3 regions of the Mesorhizobium sp. CNPSo 4688 genome follow, and region 3 is predicted to be linked to each of the others. Evidence: riboswitches for the same ligand, from Rfam matches in the RefSeq annotation. Region 3 holds a riboswitch; each other region holds the start of a gene.
The links. A riboswitch is a leader RNA that binds a small molecule or an ion and turns the genes downstream of it on or off. The one in region 3 is predicted to bind thiamine pyrophosphate.
Positions count from the first base shown of each region.

Region 1: linked by a shared signal. The riboswitch ahead of AC04SH_RS22780 (YkoF family thiamine/hydroxymethylpyrimidine-binding protein) and the one ahead of thiB (thiamine ABC transporter substrate binding subunit) in region 3 are both predicted to bind thiamine pyrophosphate.
Region 2: linked by a shared signal. The riboswitch ahead of thiC (phosphomethylpyrimidine synthase ThiC) and the one ahead of thiB (thiamine ABC transporter substrate binding subunit) in region 3 are both predicted to bind thiamine pyrophosphate.

Region 1 is NZ_JBWLUY010000011.1:255,767-261,943, forward strand. It holds gene AC04SH_RS22720 (hypothetical protein) at 1-21, shown strand, start outside; gene AC04SH_RS22725 (hypothetical protein) at 213-620, shown strand; gene AC04SH_RS22730 (hypothetical protein) at 904-1,125, shown strand; gene AC04SH_RS22735 (hypothetical protein) at 1,269-1,418, opposite strand; gene AC04SH_RS22740 (PRC-barrel domain containing protein) at 1,520-1,804, opposite strand; gene AC04SH_RS22745 (hypothetical protein) at 1,901-2,173, opposite strand; gene AC04SH_RS22750 (hypothetical protein) at 2,356-2,655, shown strand; gene AC04SH_RS22755 (DUF982 domain-containing protein) at 2,671-2,979, opposite strand; gene AC04SH_RS22760 (DUF1236 domain-containing protein) at 3,183-3,512, shown strand; gene AC04SH_RS22765 (hypothetical protein) at 3,604-3,807, shown strand; gene AC04SH_RS22770 (DUF2934 domain-containing protein) at 3,895-4,134, shown strand; gene AC04SH_RS22775 (hypothetical protein) at 4,257-4,622, opposite strand; TPP riboswitch at 4,816-4,928, shown strand; gene AC04SH_RS22780 (YkoF family thiamine/hydroxymethylpyrimidine-binding protein) at 4,919-5,527, shown strand; gene AC04SH_RS22785 (ABC transporter permease) at 5,720-6,177, shown strand, end outside.
Region 2 is NZ_JBWLUY010000015.1:25,521-31,697, reverse strand. It holds gene thiO (glycine oxidase ThiO) at 1-669, opposite strand, end outside; gene thiC (phosphomethylpyrimidine synthase ThiC) at 666-2,501, opposite strand; TPP riboswitch at 2,605-2,721, opposite strand; gene queE (7-carboxy-7-deazaguanine synthase QueE) at 2,963-3,700, opposite strand; gene queD (6-carboxytetrahydropterin synthase QueD) at 3,697-4,053, opposite strand; gene queC (7-cyano-7-deazaguanine synthase QueC) at 4,053-4,751, opposite strand; partial or broken gene AC04SH_RS25865 (phasin) at 5,094-5,213, opposite strand; gene AC04SH_RS25860 (putative bifunctional diguanylate cyclase/phosphodiesterase) at 5,596-6,177, shown strand, end outside.
Region 3 is NZ_JBWLUY010000002.1:38,006-44,182, reverse strand. It holds gene AC04SH_RS03220 (ABC-F family ATP-binding cassette domain-containing protein) at 1-1,557, opposite strand, end outside; gene AC04SH_RS03215 (thiamine diphosphokinase) at 1,559-2,215, opposite strand; TPP riboswitch at 2,380-2,494, shown strand; gene thiB (thiamine ABC transporter substrate binding subunit) at 2,538-3,545, shown strand; gene thiP (thiamine/thiamine pyrophosphate ABC transporter permease) at 3,727-5,304, shown strand; gene thiQ (thiamine ABC transporter ATP-binding protein) at 5,301-6,062, shown strand.

The DNA of each region.
Region 1 (6,177 bases), on a different contig from region 3:
ACTCCTCCGGCAACGCCGTAAAGCCGATCGCGGCTAAAACGGCCAGTCGAATGACCAAGCCGCCGGGGTTCGCCCCGGCGGCTTTTTTGACGGCACGGGGGAGCGCCAATATCAAGGGAAAACCGTTACTAACCCCAAGTACGGTATGGAAAATCTTCACTCCCGAGTGTAGCCTTCGCAATACCGGGGTAACGGCATCGGGGGAGAACGACATGCCTAAGGTTTCAGAGCTCTTTTTCAAAACCGCCATCGTGTTCCTCATATTGGGGATCGCGGCCGGCTTGCAGATGGCCATTTCCGGCGAGCACAGTGCTTTTCCGGCGCATGCGCATATCAACCTGCTGGGCTGGGTGACGAGCGCCATCTTCGGCGGCTACTACGCGCTCAATCCGCAAAAGGCGGCACGCCGCATCGCCATGATCCACTACTGGCTCTATACGGTTGGCGTGGTGATCATGCTGCCGGCCCTCTACGTGATGTTGCAGGGAAATCCGGCGCTTGAGCCCGTCGTTGCCGGAGGCTCGCTGATCGTCGCCGCTGCCGTTCTGATCTTTGCTTTCGTGGTTTTCTCGCCTGAAACGACGCGCTCGGTCTCAGGCGTGCCGTCGCCCTCTCGCTAGACTTTCAGGCGTGCGGAGCACTTGGCGGCCGGGCCGGTGCCCGGGCCGTCTGCAGCCGATGGTTGCGGCGCCTGTCGGCGCCCCGCCTCCGGCTCCTGGCCGTCGGCGGTTTCCAGGCCCGGTGCGAATTACTTTGTGACCGTTTGGCGCCGGAACCTTCCATTGGATAGCGCGTTGCGGCGTGGGTATTCGCTCTGCCTCATATACAGGCGTGGAGCAAGCGAAGCCGGCGAGGGGCAGACGGGCAGAGGGCAAAACTAAGCATGGGTTGGAGCACGATACAATGTCGAAAAGAGAAATCGGAACGTCCGCCTCATTGGGCAGACGCATTGCCGATCTGAAAGCCAGGATGCGAAACGCCAGGATTACCGAATACGAGATGCAGGCCTTCCAGAAGGTCGCTGCCATCATGGGGGGTAGCGAAGGGTCCCTACGCATCGATGCCGACGACCTGATGGCGGCGTCCTTCGTCACCGAGGCGCTGGGCGATTCCGCATCGAACTGAAGGTCCGGTCGCGCGCCCGTCGGCTCTCAAGCGCCGACGGTTGCCCGGCGCCGGCCCGCAGGTCGGCGTCGGAGCGTGCACGCAGCACACGCTCAGCGTCGGGCGATTGCCTGTGCGCGCTTTGAAGAGGTCGGGGAGCGATCTCAATGGCGCTTGAAATACTGGACTTCGCGTTCGTGTTTCTCGGCCGCCTCGCGGCTGTCGAAGGTGCCGAGGTTGCGTCGCCGTCCGGTCTTTTCATCGACCTTGCGCGAATAGAGGCGGTATTTTCCTGATTTGAGTTTTCTGATCATAGGTCTCTCCCTGATCACCAGGGCGCCGCTGAAGCCAAGCCGCCAGGGCGCGCCGGCGTGCGAGCGAAGGGGCTGACCGCAGCCGGCCCCTTCGAAAGATATCAGTCGCGATGCTCCGGCATCGCCTTGAGCTGGTCCTTGGTCCAGCTGGTGACGGCGTGGACGTCGCCATCCTCGTCGCGCATGAAATCAAGCTGGCTGGTGGTGACCGCCACCGGCTTGGCGCCGATGCCAAGAAAGCCGCCGACGTCGATGACAACCTGACTGCCATGCAGATGATCGACAGAACCGATCTTCTCATCGTCAGGGCCATAGATGGTCGCGCCTTCGAGAATGTCGGGCGTCAGTTCGGTGCTGGCAAGTCGTGCGTGATTGGTGTGATCCATGACCGGTCTCCTCTGAGTTGGACAATTTCCTAACCAGCGAACAGACGAAGAGTTCCGGTAAAACGCCACGAAAGTCCGGCGCAGACTGCTTCGAGCCTACACCTCGTCGAAAGGACCACCGCGTCGCGCCGGGTCGCGACCAATGGCGGCTTCCTCGGCATCGTCGGGCAAGGCATCGTCACTGTCCTGATAGGGGTTGTCGTCGTCTTCCTCGGGCAGGTCGCCTTCCTTCTCGACACCGGTGGTGTCCGGCAGGCTTTCTTCATCTGCCCCGTCGGGCAGGATCCTTGCGCCACGCAACGCATCCCAGTCCTGCTGGCGCGGCGTCGGGGCTTCCACTTCGTCGCTTGGTTTTCTACGCGGGTCCATGATTTTCTCCCTGGTCAGTGCTTGCATCGAGTAGGCGGAACTCGCCGCCGGCAAGCAGGTTCCCGAAACCGGTCCACCTTGCTTGGGGACCACTTAGGAACCAGTGGGGGAACCACTTTGGGAACCAATTTCCGCTGGGCTGCATTTGCCAAAAGAAGACGATTCCAGACGGAGACCGGACAATGAAGATCTTTGTTTTCTTGCCGTGTGCGCTGCTGGCACTTGCCGGCCCTGCCGCCGCGCAAGACAGCGGCGAGGGCACTCCTCCCGTGCCTTGCCAGGCGCAGCCCCAGGATGGCGGCCAGCAGCCGCCCCTGGCCGATGACGGCAGTGGCAATTCGACCGCCAATCTTGGTTCTTGCGGCGGCGTCCTCCAACCGCCGCCCAGCGGTGACCAGGGCATGACGCAGCCGCCGCCGGACCAGGGAAAAACACCGGTGATCAAGCCCGGCGAGGTGCCTGTGCAGCCACCGAAGCAATGACCTTGCTTGAGGTCTCTACAGTGTGGACCGGGGCCGGCCAGTTCCAGCCTTGGCCAGGCGCAGCGCCGTCACCGGATCAATGCCGGTCCAGGCAATGCCGGCCGTCTCCGTAAAGGCTGTGAACGCCCGCCGCGCCTGGTCCTTGGTCACGTGTCCAGCCCTTGCCATTTCGCAGGCCCTCAGCGCCGTTTCGTAAATCTTGCCGCGCCTGGCGTGCGGCCATTCCTGAAGAAAATTCTGCATCTCGGCCAGCGTGGTGATGTCGCGTCGGGAGCCGGCGCCGACGGCAATTGCCACCGGATTTTGCAGCGGCATATCGTCCATTTTGAAGGTCTCCTGAGGATCATCCTCTAATGCGAATCATGCCTGTGCGTTCCAGCAGCAATGGAACCGATCAATTAGTCTCCACTTACGGAACTAGACCGTACCGGAGGCGTTTGTCTCCAGGAGCCCGCCAATTTGATCCGTGTTGTTTTCGCCTCGTGCGGGAGCTCGGCGGAGCTCGCCAACAACGACAGGAGACGAAGATGAAAACCGTCCTTATTCCAGCAGTCGCCGGGCTCGCCATGATGGCAGGTCTCGGTGTTGCCGTGGCCGACGAGGTCATTGTCACGCAGCCGGCGCAGCAGCAGGTGATCATCACCCCTGAACAGCGCACGGTCGTGCACCAATACGTAAAAAAACATCCGCTGGCCTCGGTTAGTCTTCTCGGCGTTGAGTTGAATGTCGGCTCCGCCTTGCCCGACACCGTCGAACTGCAGGAGGTTCCTGACGTTCAGTACAGATATGCTGTGGTCGACAACCATACAGTGTTGGTCGATCCCAGCACGCGCAGGATCGTTGAGGTGGTCGAATAACGCTGACCACAACTGACCGAACCACCAATACGGCCCTGTCGTTCATCCCAAAAGGGGCGGCAGGGCCGAATGATGAAAGGAGCATTACCCCATGTTGCCGCATGTCGAGACCAACGTGGCGGCGTGTTGCGACAAGCTGTTGGCTGAGCGCAGCACCGCGCTGTTGTCGATGAGGGAAGCGATTGAGCTGCTGCGGGAGCGCACCGGCACGGATCGGTCGGATGCCGACCTCGCCGGGCTGATCACCAAGAAAGCGGCGCTGCTCGGCGTTGCGATCGTTTCCGATCCGCATTGAAAGCACACTCAAGACGCCGGCTCAAATTTCGGCTAATGTTTTCGTGGAATCTGGACCCAACCATCGGACCCAACCACGGAGGCTTAAGTGACGGACGACAGACAGGACCGCATTCGCCAGCGCGCACATGAGATTTGGGAACAGGCCGGCCGCCCAGAAGGCGCGCATCAGGAGCACTGGGAACAGGCCACGGCCGAAATAGATGGTGCGGCCGCCAAACCGAAGAAGACGGCGAAGAAGGCTGCTGCGAAGCCCGTCAAGGCCGACGCCAAGCCCAAGGCTGCAAAGCCGGCGGCCGCAAAGTCCGGCAAAGCCAAGTCGAAATAGGCAAGGGCAGAATTCGCCCGGGCGGCCTCGTTCTGGATGTCGCCGTTCGGCGCACCCGGGTCCGACGAATTGCGCCCCCAACGGGGAGCGCAATTCATTGCGCATGAAGATCGCGTGATACCCTATGCCTCCCAGGCATAACTCGACAGGGCAAAGCGGATACCGGCAGCTGTCATGACCAGTTCGCATTCGGTGATCTGGCGCAGGTGGCGCAGATAGCGCGCCACCGTCTGCGGCAGCCAGCCGGCGCAGGCTTCGACATAGGCGCGGCTGTGAACGAGCGTGCCGGTCGACAGCCTCTCGTCCTTCTCGGCAATCACTTTCAAATATTGGCGGATGAAACGAATATCGTCGGCGATGTCCTGGCTGGCCATTCGCCATGCTCCGGCAACGCGTTCACGCTGGTCGAGCGACAAGGGCGGCAGCAGCGGCAGCGACAACAGCGGGCGGGAGAGGTCGGCGAAGGCGGCATGGTTCGCTGTGCTCACGGAATTCCCCTTGTTGAAAGGAAATATCGTACTTTATGTACGATATTTCGTCAAGGATGACGCGTACAATTTGAACGAATTCAACTTTCGAAATGATGCGGATTTTCCTGAAGCCAAGAAACCTGGCCCAACACACTTCGCGATGACAGTCGAAAAATGCTCTTCCCCAATGCCTCGAACAGTGCTTTAACCCGCCCATCCACAGGGGTGCTCCGTACGGTCGGGGCTGAGATGAGGGCGGCAAGCCTTCGGACCCTAAAGCTGATCTGGATAATACCAGCGGAGCGAGGCGGGCGATGTTTTCCGGTGCACAGATTTCCCTTTATCCCATGACCGACGATTTCGTCGGCGTCATCCTTGGCGCGCTCGGCGCGCTCGATCCCTGGCGCGACCGGCTGAGGATCGAGACCGACGACATCTCGACGCTTCTGGTCGGGCCGCCCGAGGTGTTGTTTCCAGCCATGCGCGACCTGTTCGTGGCGGCCGCCAAAAGCGGCAAGCACTGCGTGCTTTCGGCTGCAGTTTCACGCGGTTGCCCGGGTGAGCCCGACGATCCGATCTGCCGCTCCGACGAGACCGGCGGACCCGCCATTGCGCTGGACGAGCGCAAGCTCGCCGCGATCCGCGCCGTCCAGGCTACGCCATCGACCGACCAGCCGGTGGCAGCACAGTTCTCGCTCTATGTGATGGGCACGGGCGACCATATGGACGAGATTTATGGCTGCATCGATTTCCTGAAGCAGTCCGGCGTCTTTGAACGCTCGAAGAACTTCTGCACCAAATTGCGTGGCGATGCCGGCGCGGTGTTTGCAACGCTCACTGAGGCCTTCTGCCGCTTCGGCCCGGGCGCCGGCCACGTCACCCTCGACATCACGATTTCGGCGAACAGCCCGAGCGCCGTCTGAGCCGCGTCTTTGCGCGCGCCGTTGAGGGAAATTGTCGTGGCTGTTTTGTCCAACCCATTGCGTGGGGGAGATGCCTCCGCTTCTGATCAGCGAGGCGGAGTGGAATCTTCTGCGATTGACGAAGGCCGCGATGCCAGCGAATCTCCCCCCTCGAGGGGGAGATGGCCGGCAGGCCAGAGGGGGTCCGAGCGCGTGGAGCGCCGACGTCCTCCTCGCGTCGGTAGGGCGTGGGCGCTCTATGCGAGACGACCCCCTCTGTCGCCTTCGGCGACATCTCCCCCTCAAGGGGGGAGATTCGCTGGCATCGCCAAGGCCATCCCCGCAGCCATCTCCTTCGCCCTGCTCCTTGCGGCCTGGGAGCTCTACGCCCGCTATGGCGGCGTCACGCATGGCATGCTGCCGGCGCCGTCGCGCGTGCTGCTGCAGGCCTGGGAAAACCGCGGCGCCCTTGCCGACAACACGCTTCCCACCATCCGCGCCACATCAGCGGGCTTCGCCTGCTCGTTGATTGCCGCCTTCGTGCTTTCGGCGCTGGTGGATTTTCTGGCCCCGCTGCGCCGAGCGCTCTTCCCGCTGCTGATCGTCAGCCAGACCTTGTCGCTGGTCGCCATCGCGCCGCTCATAGTGCTGTGGTTCGGCTTCGGGCTGAT
Region 2 (6,177 bases), on a different contig from region 3:
GTGGTCGGTGCGCGGCACTGCATAGAGCGGAAAGCGCGGATGCAGCAGCCTGATCGGGCGCGACAGCGAGATATCAGCGGTGCGCAGGATCAGCATTTCGCCGCGAACGCCGCGCAGCCTGTCGTTGCCCGTCGCCGTTCCCTTGCAGTCGATCTGATGATCGAAACCGGAAAGCTGATCTGCGTCGGTGCCGAAGCGAAATTCGACGCCCATGGCTGTGAGCTTTCCGTGCAGCGCCACTATCGCCTGGCGTGGGTCGAGATGGGCCTCGCCGGGGAAGAAAAGGCCGCGCCGAAAGCGGCCGGCGAGATCTGGCTCCAGAAGCGCTATTTCGTTTTCATCGACACGCCGGTACCCTGACGTGCGGCTGGCAAACCGGTCGAGTTCGCCCGCGTCGCGCGGGGACGCGACGACCAGTGTTCCGGCCCGTGTCACCTGGCCAGGCGTTGCCGCCTCCCACCAGTCGGCCGCGCCGCGTCCAAGGTCCAGAACCGGCTGCTCGGCGCTTTCACGCTCGCACCATGGCGCCAGCATGCCGCCGGCAAACCACGACGCATTGCCACCGAGGCCATGCCGGGTCTCGACGACCTTGACCGTCGCGCCGCGGGCGGCGAGTTCGAGGGCGGTGGTGAGGCCGGCGACGCCGGCCCCTTTGACCAGCACCCTCATGATGGCGTCTGCACCCTTGCCATGAGTGGTGCACCGGTATTGTCCCCCGGCACATAGAGATCGCCGCCTTCGCGATATTTCGCCGCCATCGCTGCCATGCCTTCCTTCTGCGCCTCGGCGCGGATGTCGTGGGAAATGCGCATGGAGCAGAATTTCGGCCCGCACATCGAGCAGAAATGCGCCAGCTTGTGCGCCTCCTTGGGCAAGGTCTGGTCGTGGAAAGATCGTGCGGTTTCGGGATCGAGCGACAGGTTGAACTGGTCCTCCCAGCGGAACTCGAAGCGCGCGCGGGAAAGGGCATCATCCCTGACTTTCGCCGCCGGATGCCCCTTCGCCAGGTCGGCTGCATGCGCTGCTATCTTGTAGGTGATCACGCCGGTCTTGACATCGTTGCGATCGGGAAGGCCGAGATGCTCCTTCGGCGTGACGTAGCAGAGCATGGCGGTGCCGAACCAGCCGATCATGGCAGCACCAATGCCAGAGGTGATGTGGTCATAGCCGGGCGCGATGTCGGTCGTCAGCGGTCCAAGCGTATAGAAGGGCGCCTCACCGCAGACAGCGAGCTGCTTGTCCATGTTCTGCTTGATCTTGTGCATCGGCACGTGGCCGGGCCCCTCGATCATCACCTGGCAATCCTTCGCCCATGCGATCTGCGTCAGCTCGCCGAGCGTTTCCAGCTCGGCGAATTGCGCGGCATCGTTGGCATCGGCGATGGAGCCGGGGCGAAGGCCGTCGCCGAGCGAGAAGGACACATCGTAGGCGCGGCAGATGTCGCAGATCTCCGCGAAATGCTCGTAGAGGAAGCTTTCCCGGTGATGGTGCAGACACCATTTGGCCATGATCGAGCCGCCGCGCGAGACGATGCCGGTGACCCGGTCAACGGTCAGCGGGACGTAGTGCAGCCGCACGCCGGCGTGGATGGTGAAATAGTCGACGCCCTGTTCGGCCTGTTCGATCAGCGTGTCGCGGTAGACCTCCCAGGTCAGGTCCTCGGCAATGCCGTTGACCTTTTCGAGCGCCTGGTAAAGCGGCACCGTGCCGATCGGCACCGGCGCATTACGCACGATCCATTCGCGGATGTTGTGGATGTTGCGGCCGGTAGACAGGTCCATCACCGTGTCGGCGCCCCAGCGGATGGCCCAGACCATTTTTTCGACCTCGTCGGCCATCGACGAGGTGACGGCGGAATTGCCGATGTTGGCGTTGATCTTGACCAGAAAATTGCGCCCGATGATCATCGGCTCGCTCTCTGGGTGGTTGATGTTGGCTGGAATGATCGCTCGCCCGCGGGCCACTTCGTCGCGCACGAATTCGGACGTGACGAAATCGGGAATAGCGGCGCCGAAGCTTTCGCCGTCGCGCTGCAGCTTGCCGCGCATGATCTCGCGTCCAAGGTTCTCGCGAATGGCGACGAACTCCATTTCGGGCGTAATGATGCCGGCGCGCGCATAGGCGAGCTGTGTCACCGCCTTGCCGGCCTTGGCCCGGAGCGGCCGGTTGCGGACCGGAAATTCCGGCGTCAGGCGCTCGCCCGCCGCAAATCCGTTGTCTTCCGGCCGCACATGACGGCCGTCATAGGCTTCGACATCGCCACGCGCCGTAATCCATTCGTGGCGATGCCGGGCAAGGCCCTTTTCGATGCTGGTTTCGACAGCCGGGTCCGTATAGGGCCCGGATGGGTCGTAGACCGTTACGGGCGGCTCGCCGGCCGTCGGGTGAACAGAGATTTCGCGCATCGGCACTGCGATGTGCGGATGGAGGATACCGGGCTTATGGATTTTGCGGGAGGCAGGCAGCGGTCCCGTCGAAACGGCGGGGGTAAAGGCATTCATTGTGAGGCTCCTTTGCTCATGCATTGGAGACCCAGTTCTGTGCCGGAAGGATGAAAAGACGCTTTTGCGGGCCTGCCGAAACAGGACCTCGGGCGTGAACTCCCGCAAAGCGCTTGCACCGTCCCTACGCCAGTATGAACTGGATCAGGTTCAACGGGTCACTGCGCCGCGAAAGCTAGCAGTATCTCAGCCCCTTGCCGGGACTCCCCTGGTGAATGCGCCGAATTGAACGGGCCGGCGCCAGTTTGTCAAGCGCCTTCGGCCAGCCGTGGTGAGAGGCGACCGATCAAACCCAGGCGGAAAGACGCGCACGTATCGACAGCAAGTCACGCCTGGAGGAGCGGCGGAGCGCCCACGACAGGCGAGCCATCACCCGGATTCGAAACCCTTTTTCAGCACGGCATTTTCGGGGCTTTCTGAAACGGCGTTGCTGCCCGTCATCGGCAATCCCTCCGCGTGGACTAGACGCCCCGTTTGTTTCCCCACAACAGAACATGAAGCTGCGGCAGTACACGCGCCTCGAACCACCTGTCGCGGGTTACCTTTTCGACCAGCCATTCCATGCGTTTCATCACACCAGCCATGTCGATGAGCGCGTCTTCGTGACCGGGAGGCGGCGGCGTGTGATTGCCGGGCTGTAGATAGACGGGCAATTGCGGGTAGCGCGCCGCCGCGTCCTTCGCGTAGGCATAGTCATCGTCATCGAAGACGACGAGCTTGAGCGCCATCTGCGGCTTGTCCAGCGCCGCCTCGACGCAGGCGTCGAACGCGGCCCAATCTGTCGTCATTTCACTTGAGGGCGGCTTGGGGCTGAGCACCAGCACGTCGAGATTAGCGAACCATTGCTTCGGCACCGAACCTTGGGTTTCCAATGCAAAACGGTAGCCCTCGCCATGCCCGCGGTCGATCAGCGGGCCAAGCGGCTGGATAGCCGGATTGCCGCCCGACAGCGATACCATCACGGGCTGACCGCCGGAAAGCGCTATGACCTTTTCCCAAACCGCGTCGGGAGACATCATCTCCCAATCGTGGCGGAAGCGACTGTCCACCGCATGCAGGCTGTCGCACCAGGAACAGCGATAATCGCACCCGCCGGTTCTTACGAACACCGTCGGCAAGCCGATCAGCATGCCTTCGCCCTGAATGGTCGGCCCAAAAATCTCGCTCACGCGGATTTCGGGATGCAAGGGGCAAGTCATGGCCGGTATTCCGCCCAGGTTTTCGGCGTCTCGCTTACCCGCACGGCGGAGGTTTGTGGTAGCCGCACCTTGCACCAGTCGTAGAAGTGCCTGGCCAGACACTCCGCCGTGACACGGTCATGCCCCAGCACGTCGTTAAGATGGCGATGGTCGAACGTCCCATCGATGTAGTGCTTGAGCGAAGCCAGGTCTTGGTAGTCCCGCACAAAGCCATGTTCGTCCAGTTCGCCACCTGAAAGCTCTACTACGACGATGTAGTTGTGGCCGTGTAGACGCGCGCACTGATGATCGTGTGGCAAGGAGGTGAGCTGATGCGAGGCCGAGAAGTGGAACTCTTTGGTAATGCGGAACATCACGCGCTCCTGGTCTGGACAGCGTGGAGCCAGAAGTCCGCGTCCTCATAGTCTGTCGGGTCGGCAATGCCGGCCAGATCGAATGCTTCGCGCCGTTCGACGCATGTCCCGCAGCGACCACAATGACGTTCGCCGCCCTTGTAGCAGGACCAAGTCGCCTCGAACGGTGTTTGGTACTTTGCCCCCTCGCTGACAATGTCGGCCTTCGACATATTCACATACGGAGCGTAAAGGCGGATATCGGCATAGCCTGCGAGCGCATGGTTCTGCATCGTCTGAAACGCGTCGATAAAAGCGGGCCGGCAATCGGGATAGATGAAATGATCTCCGCCATGGACGGCAGTGGCCACCGCATCGGCCTTCTGTGCTGCGGCAACACCGAAGGCGATAGCCAACATGATGGCATTCCTGTTCGGCACCACCGTGATCCTCATGGAGTCTTCGGCATAGTGCCCGTCGGGCACGTCCACATCATCAGTCAGTGCCGAGCCGCTCAGGCTCCGGCCGACATCGCGGATATCGACGATCTGGTGCGGAACACCCAGCCGTTTGGCGCAGATGGAGGCAAAGCCGAGTTCCTTTTTGTGTCTCTGGCCGTAATCGAACGAAAGCAGGCCAATGAGTTTCTGCTCGGTCGCCACCTTGTGCGCGAGCGAAACAGAGTCCAATCCGCCGGAGCAGATGACGAGGGCATTCATGGTTTGAGTCCTTGTTTTGACCGGGTAAGGCTGCGACCGGAGATTTCTCTGCGCTCCCAGTACTCCACGAAGCCGGTTTTGTGAATGGGGTGGAACGCGATTGAGGCGCACGAGGCCGACGTCAATGCGACGCGGTCGGGCACAGATGGAAGAAGCCCGGCGCGAGGTGTCGGTCTTGTCTAATGTGGCCGTAGATGAGGGGCTGACCTTGGGTCTCGGGTCGCCTAAGCAATCAGGCGGCCTTGCGTTCCTTGAACCCCTTCTCAAAGGCATCCTTGAACGGCTTGACTCGATCTGTTTGCGCACGAAAGCAGCCTGCAGTTCGAAGAACTCGGACGGCGACTTCACGGCGACCAGGGCCTCGAGGTGCGTGAAGCTGGCTTCGGCATTGGCTTGCAGAGCGGCAATCATCTTCAGAAGCATGTCGTTGCTGGCGGTCTTGGCTAGTTCAATGGTCGACATGAAAGCCTTTTGAGTCGTTTCGGCGTCCGAACTCAATTTGGAAAATACTTCCTTCGACTGCTCAAGGCTCTGGTTGGCGACAGCGCGAACTTGCTCGACAGCCTGGACGGGTCTAAGGCAGAGGATTCGACGGTTTTTGAGCGTTTCAGTCTTTCCGGAGATCTTGGACACTGTTTCATCCTTTTGCCAGTGGCGACCGCAAAGCAAAGCCGCCTCTTCATCTACGAAATCGCGGCAACGCGGCATTACGGGTCGGCGCGAAAGGTCCGGCGGGCGCTCGATCTGGGTTGCCAAATTTTGTGGTTGAAATTTACTTTCACCTAATTGTTCGGTAGGGGATCAACACGCAGCGACTACTCTAGAGCGGGGGAGTGAAAGAGTGATGCAGCGTCTGTCTGCCGCAAGGCTCGGGGACCTTCTGGCCGGCGACCTGCGGGCTTTTGGCGGGCCCTCGACGATCGAACCACTTGCCGGCCGCATCAGGGCGGAGCAGGTCAGTATCGTGCTTCGCAACACGCTTCTTGGCATGGTTGCGAATATACTCAATGCGGCCACACTCGTTATGGCGGTTTGGGGCTCGCCCGACCAAACGAAAGCCATCCTCTGGGCGAGTGTGATCATCGTCGCCGCTGGTTTCGTCGGCCTAAGAGCGAGATCATCGTTTCTATCGGTCAAACCTAGATCAGTGTCTCGCCGCACAACGCAAAACCTGGTGCGGAACGCCTTCCTGTTCGGCACTTGGTGGGGAGCACTTCCCATTCTGTTCTTCAGCGGGGCAACAAGTGCCGCCCAAGTCGTCATTACCTGTCTGAGCGCCGGGATGATCGCAGGCGGTGCCGCTTCCTTTTACACGATTCCTATTGCGGCCATCGCGTATACACTGCCGATCTTCGTCGGTTCGGCGGTCGCGATTGTGTGGCTGGATGGCGCCGTCAATCTGCCCGTCGCAATCCTGTTAGTGAGT
Region 3 (6,177 bases):
GCTTTTTCCCACAGCCGGCGTTTCGCTGGCCTCAGTCTTGGTCCGCGCCTTGCGGTCGTCGAGCCTGGTGCCGCCGCGCTGCGCCAGCATGTCGGAATAGCCGCCGGCATATTCGATCCAGCGGCCGCCACCGTCCGGCGCGATGATGCTGGTCACGGTGCGGTCAAGGAAATCACGGTCGTGGCTGACCAGGATGACAGTGCCGGCAAAACCGGCGACCAGTTCCTGCAGCAGTTCCAGCGTTTCCATGTCGAGATCGTTGGTCGGCTCATCGAGCACCAGAAGGCTCGCCGGCCGCGCCAGCACGCGCGCCAGCAGCAGCCGCGCCCGCTCGCCGCCGGACAGCTCGCGCACCGGCGTGCGTGCCTGCTCCGGCTTGAACAGGAAATCCTTCATGTAGGAAACGACATGGCGCTGCTCGCCATTGATGACAAGGTTTTCGCCGCGCCCGTCGGTGAGGTATTGCGCCAGCGTCTCGGCTGGGTCGACCGACTCGCGCTTCTGGTCGAGCGTGGCGATTTCCAGATTGGTACCGAGTCGCACCGAACCCACATCCGGCTTCATCTCGCCGGTCAGCATCTTTAACAGCGTCGTCTTGCCGGCGCCGTTCGGTCCGACCAGCCCGACGCGGTCGCCGCGCTGGATCCGGGTCGAGAAGCCTTTGACCACGGTGAGGTCGCCAAAGCTCTTCTCGATGTTCTTGGCCTCGATTACCAGCTTGCCGGATTCGGCGGCGTCGCTGGCCACCATGGTCGCGGTACCTTCGGCGCCGCGATGGCCGCGAAAGCGCTGGCGCATGGTCTGCAATTCGCCGAGCCGGCGCATGTTGCGCTTGCGCCGCGCCGTCACGCCATAGCGCAGCCAGTGCTCCTCGCGCACGATCTGCCGACCGAGCTTGTGCTGTTCGCGCTCTTCCTCTTCCAACACCTGGTCGCGCCATTCCTCGAAATGGCCAAAGCCCTTGTCGAGACGGCGGGTCTGGCCGCGGTCGAGCCAGACGGTAGCGCGCGATACGCGTTCGAGGAAGCGGCGGTCGTGCGAGATGACGATCAGGGCCGACGAGGTGCGGACGAGTTCCTCTTCCAGCCATTCGATGACCGACAAATCGAGATGGTTCGTCGGCTCATCAAGCAGCAGAATATCGGGCTCCGGCGCCATCACACGTGCAAGGGCGGCACGGCGCGCTTCGCCGCCCGAGAGGTCGTTGGGGTTCTCGGTTCCGATGAGGCCGAGATGCTCCATCAGATAGGTGGCGCGGTAGGGATCGTCGGCAGGCCCGAGCCCGGCCTCGACATAGGCGCGCACATTGGCAAAGCCCTCCATGTCGGGCATTTGCGGGAGATAGCGCACCGTCGCCGAAGGCTGGCGGAACACCTCGCCGTCCTGCGGCTCGATCAGCCCGGCGGCGATCTTGAGCAGCGTCGACTTGCCGGAGCCGTTGCGGCCGACCAACGCGATCTTGTCGCCGGCGGAGGCGGTGAGTTCGGCGCCGTCGAGCAGCGGCGTGCCGCCGAAGGTCAGCTTTATCCCGTCGAGGTTGAGAAGTGGCGGGGCCATGTCAGCTTTCAGGCAAGGGGTAGGGATGAGCGAGCAGCAGGGCGCGGCCATGGCCGAGCGCGATTTCGAGGCCGCCCCCGGTCTTGGACTTGACCTCGTTGGAGATGGTCAACGACGAGCCGAAGGCGACCTCGACATGGTCGAGCGGCCACTTGGCGCCGGAAACGGTGAGGCCCGAAAGATCGGAAAAGCCAAGCACCGAAAACAGCGTGCCGTCGGCATAGTCGAAGCCGGCCTTGCCGGGCAGCAAGGGCACCCCCTCCTGCGCGCCGCTGGTCAACAACACTTTCGTGCCGGCCTCGGCCAGCCGCAGGCTGAGCGCCAGATGCAGGTGCGCATGGTCGGCGCGTTTGCCGCCGAAAGCCCCGACCAGCACAAGGCTGGTGGCGCCGCGTTCCAGTGCGGCGGCGATGGCCAGCTCGCCGTCGGTCTTGTCTTTCTCCGGCGGAAATACCTGGCGCGGCACGGCGGCGAGATCGGCGGGCAGGTCCGCCGGCACGGAATCGAAGTCGCCCACCCATAGCTCCGGCATCAGGCCGAGCATCCGGGCATGGCCGATGCCGGCGTCGGCGGCGATGATGCGCGAGCCCTCGACCTGGCGGTCGAGCCGCGGCGTGCGGATGAGATCGCCGCCAAGCAGGATGGTGAATGTGCTCATATCCGGTGGCCCTTACCAGCCCCGCCGGCGAAACGGAAGGCCGGGCCTCGCCTCCGCTCTTTGTTGGAGCATGATCTTTTTTCCGGAAACCGGTTCCCACTTTTCGGGATCATGCTCTGGCAAACTTCCGCTTGCGTGGCACCTTGGCCGGGCCTATGTGTCGAAATGCTCTAACGGGGTGCCGGACGCGATCTTAGCGGACCGGCTGAGAGGCAGTCTCGCCAACCCGCTGAACCTGATCCGGCTTGTACCGGCGGAGGGATTAGACGCTTCGGACAGCCCGACGCCTCAATTCCTGTCAACACGAATGAAGGAGGCGCCGATGCGCATGATTTTGTCCCATCTTGTCCCAGCCCTGGGTCTTGCTGTTTCGCTTTTGGCAAGCCCTGCGTCCGCGCAGGACAAACTCACCGTCTACACCTACGAGAGCTTCACCGCCGACTGGGGCCCGGGTCCTGCGGTGAAGAAGGAATTCGAGGCCGAATGCGGCTGCAGCGTCGATTTCGTCTCGGTCGCCGACGGCGTTGCGCTGCTCAATCGCGTCAAGCTGGAAGGCGCGTCGACCAAGGCCGATATCGTGCTTGGCCTCGACACCAACCTCACCGCAGAAGCCAAGACCTCCGGCCTGTTTGTCCCGCATGGCGCGGTGGCTGAGAACAGCGTGCCGGGCGGCTGGAGTGACGATACCTTCGTCCCCTTCGACTACGGTTATTTCGCCGTCGTCTACGACACCGAAAAGCTGAAGAACCCGCCCAAGAGTCTGAAGGACCTGGTCGAAGGCGATGCCGCCGACAAGATCGTCATCCAGGACCCGCGCACCTCGACGCCGGGTCTCGGCCTGCTGCTCTGGGTCAAGTCGGTTTATGGCGACAAGGCGCCGGAAGCCTGGGCGAAGCTCAAGCCGAAGGTGCTGACGGTGACGCCGGGCTGGAGCGAGGCCTACGGCCTGTTCACCAAGGGCGAGGCGCCGATGGTGCTGTCCTATACGACATCGCCAGCCTACCACATGGTGGCCGAGAACACCGAGCGCTACCAGGCGGCGTCTTTCGAGGAAGGCGAATACCTGCAGATCGAGGTTGCCGGCATCACCACCACCGGGGCAAAGAACCCGCTGGCGGCAAAGTTTCTGGCCTTCATGACCGGGCCGAAATTCCAGAATGTCATTCCCGAGACCAACTGGATGTTCCCGGCAGGGAAAACCGACAAGCCGCTCAACCCGGCCTTCGACAAACTGGTCAAGCCGGCAAAGACGCTGCTGTTTAGCCCGGAAGAGGTTGCGGCCAACCGCAAGGCCTGGGTCGATGAATGGCTGGCGGTGATGAGCAAGTGACGGCGGTCTTCACCCTCCCCCTTGTGGGGAGGGTCGATCCGCGAAGCGGAGCGGGGTGGGGGTTGCAACGTTGACTACCGCCTCCCCCCCACCCCGGTTCGCGGATACCGCTTCGCGGCATCCGCGCCCCGACCCTCCCCACAAGGGGGAGGGTGGAAAGCGCGCACCTTCTGACCCCCGCATCGCCGCCGGCATTGTCGCGCTTGCGGCAATCGCGCTGCTGATCGGTGGCGCCTTCGCGGGCCTCATCCTCGAAGGCGCGCACGACCTCCGCGGTGCTGCCTCCGCCTTCGATCTCTATCTCCTGCGCGTCACCCGATTCACCCTGTGGCAGGCGGCACTCTCGACGCTGCTTTCCGTCGCCCCAGCGCTCTTCGTCGCCCGCGCCCTGTCGCGGCATCCGCGCTTCTTGGGCCGTGGCTTCATCCTCCAGCTGTTCACCGTGCCCCTGGCCTTGCCGGCCATTGTCGCGGCACTCGGCATCTTGGCGCTCTATGGCCGGGCCGGCTACTTCGCCGCGATCGGTGGCCAAAGCTGGCCTGATATATACGGCCTGTCGGGCATCCTCGTCGCGCATGTGTTCTTCAACCTGCCGCTGGCGGCGCGGCTGTTCCTCGAAGCGCTGGGCACGGTGCCTGCCGATCAATGGCGGCTGGCAAGCCAACTCGACATGGGGGCGAGCGCGGCCTTCCGGTTGATCGAATGGCCGGTGCTGCGGTCGGCTTTGCCGGGCGTCGCCGGCCTTGTCTTGATGCTTTGCATCACCTCCTTCACCATCGTCCTCATCCTCGGCGGCGGGCCGGCGGCGACGACGCTGGAGGTCGCCATCTACCAGGCGCTGCGCTTCGACTTCGATCCCGCGCGGGCGGTGACGCTGACATTGCTCCAGATTGCGCTGACCTTTGCCGTCGTGCTGGCGCTGACGCGGCTTGGCGCCAATGTGACCGGCGACGCCAACCTGCCCGTGGCGCCGCGCCGCTATCTCTCGGCCGGCACAACTGAAACGGCGCTCAACGCGGCCCTGATCGTGCTCGCCTTGCTGTTCGTCGCCGGGCCGATGGCCGCCACCTTCATTTCAGGCCTTGGCGCCGATCTCGGCCGGCTGGCCGGCGAGAGCGCGGTGCGCCAGGCGACGCTGACCAGCGCCGGTCTCGGCCTGCTGGCGGCGCTGCTATCGCTGTCGCTATCGCTGTCGCTGATCATGGCGCGCCGGGCGCTGTCCCTACACCGCCGTGGCGGCGCCCGCTCACTGCTCGAACATGCCACCGACACCGGCGCCGGCTTTGTCCTCGTCGTGCCGCCCATCGTCATCGGCGCCGGCTGGTTTCTCTTGCTGCGCACGATCAGCGATGTCTTTGCCATCGCGCCGGTCATGGTCGTCACCGTCAACGCGGTGATGGCGATGCCCTTCGCCATCCGCGCGCTGCGTCCGGCCTATGATGCGGCAAGCGAGCGCCATGAAAAGCTGTGCGCACAGCTCGGCATTTCGGGCTGGAACCGGCTGCGGCTGGTCGATTGGCCGTCGCTGCGGCGGCCGCTGGCCACCGGCTTTGCCTTCGCCATGGCGCTGTCGCTCGGCGATCTTGGCGTCATCGCGCTGTTCGGCAGCGATTCGGTGCAGACCTTGCCCTATCTCCTCTTGGCGCGCATGGGCAGCTACCGCACAGCCGACGCTGCCGGGCTGGCTTTGCTGCTCGGGGCGGTCTGCCTCGCACTGGTGGTCGCCGCGGATTGGCTGGGACGGGGAGAAAGATCGTGAATTCCGCCAACAAAGGCGCGGCCGTGCGGCTGAACCAGGTCGCGTTCAGCTATGGCGAGACGCCGTTCCTGTTCGATGTCGAGTTCACTGCCTCGAAAATCACCGCCATCATGGGGGCGAGCGGTTCGGGAAAGTCGACCCTGCTCAACCTGGTGGCCGGCTTCGAGACGCCGCAATCCGGCCGCGTGCTGATCGGCGGCGCCGATGTCAGCGCCAGGCCGCCGTCGGCGCGGCCGGTGTCGATGGTGTTCCAGGAAAACAATCTGTTTGCCCATCTCTCGGTCGAGAAGAATGTCGGCCTCGGCCGCTCGCCATCGCTTAGCCTGACGCAAACCGACCGCGCCGCAATCGCCGAGGCCCTGAGCCGTGTCGGCCTTGCCGGTAAGGAAAAGCGCCTGCCGCGCGAACTCTCCGGCGGCGAAAGGCAGCGTGTGGCGCTCGCCCGCGTGCTGGTGCGCGATCGGCCGGTGCTGTTGCTCGACGAGCCGTTCGCCTCGCTTGGGCCCGCACTGCGCGACGACATGCTCGACCTCGTGGCCGGCGTCCATGCCGAGCGGGCGATGACGGTGTTGTTCGTCACGCATCAGCCGGAAGACGCGCGACGCATCGGCGAGGACATGGTTTTTCTGGACAATGGCAGGGTTGCCGCGACGGGAACTGCCGCCGATTTTTTCGACGGCACTGGTCCTGAAGCGTTTCGGCGCTATATCGGCGCAAGTTCGGGCGGATCACGCGATATTGCCCGGAAGCGGACATAATTTACGACCAAACCGGCTACAGGTGATGTGGCGCTTGCTTGCCATGGTCCAGCTGATGTGGCTAGGTCCGCCCAGTACTGGTCCGGCACGAGCCGTGATTTGCCCCCTACAGCGC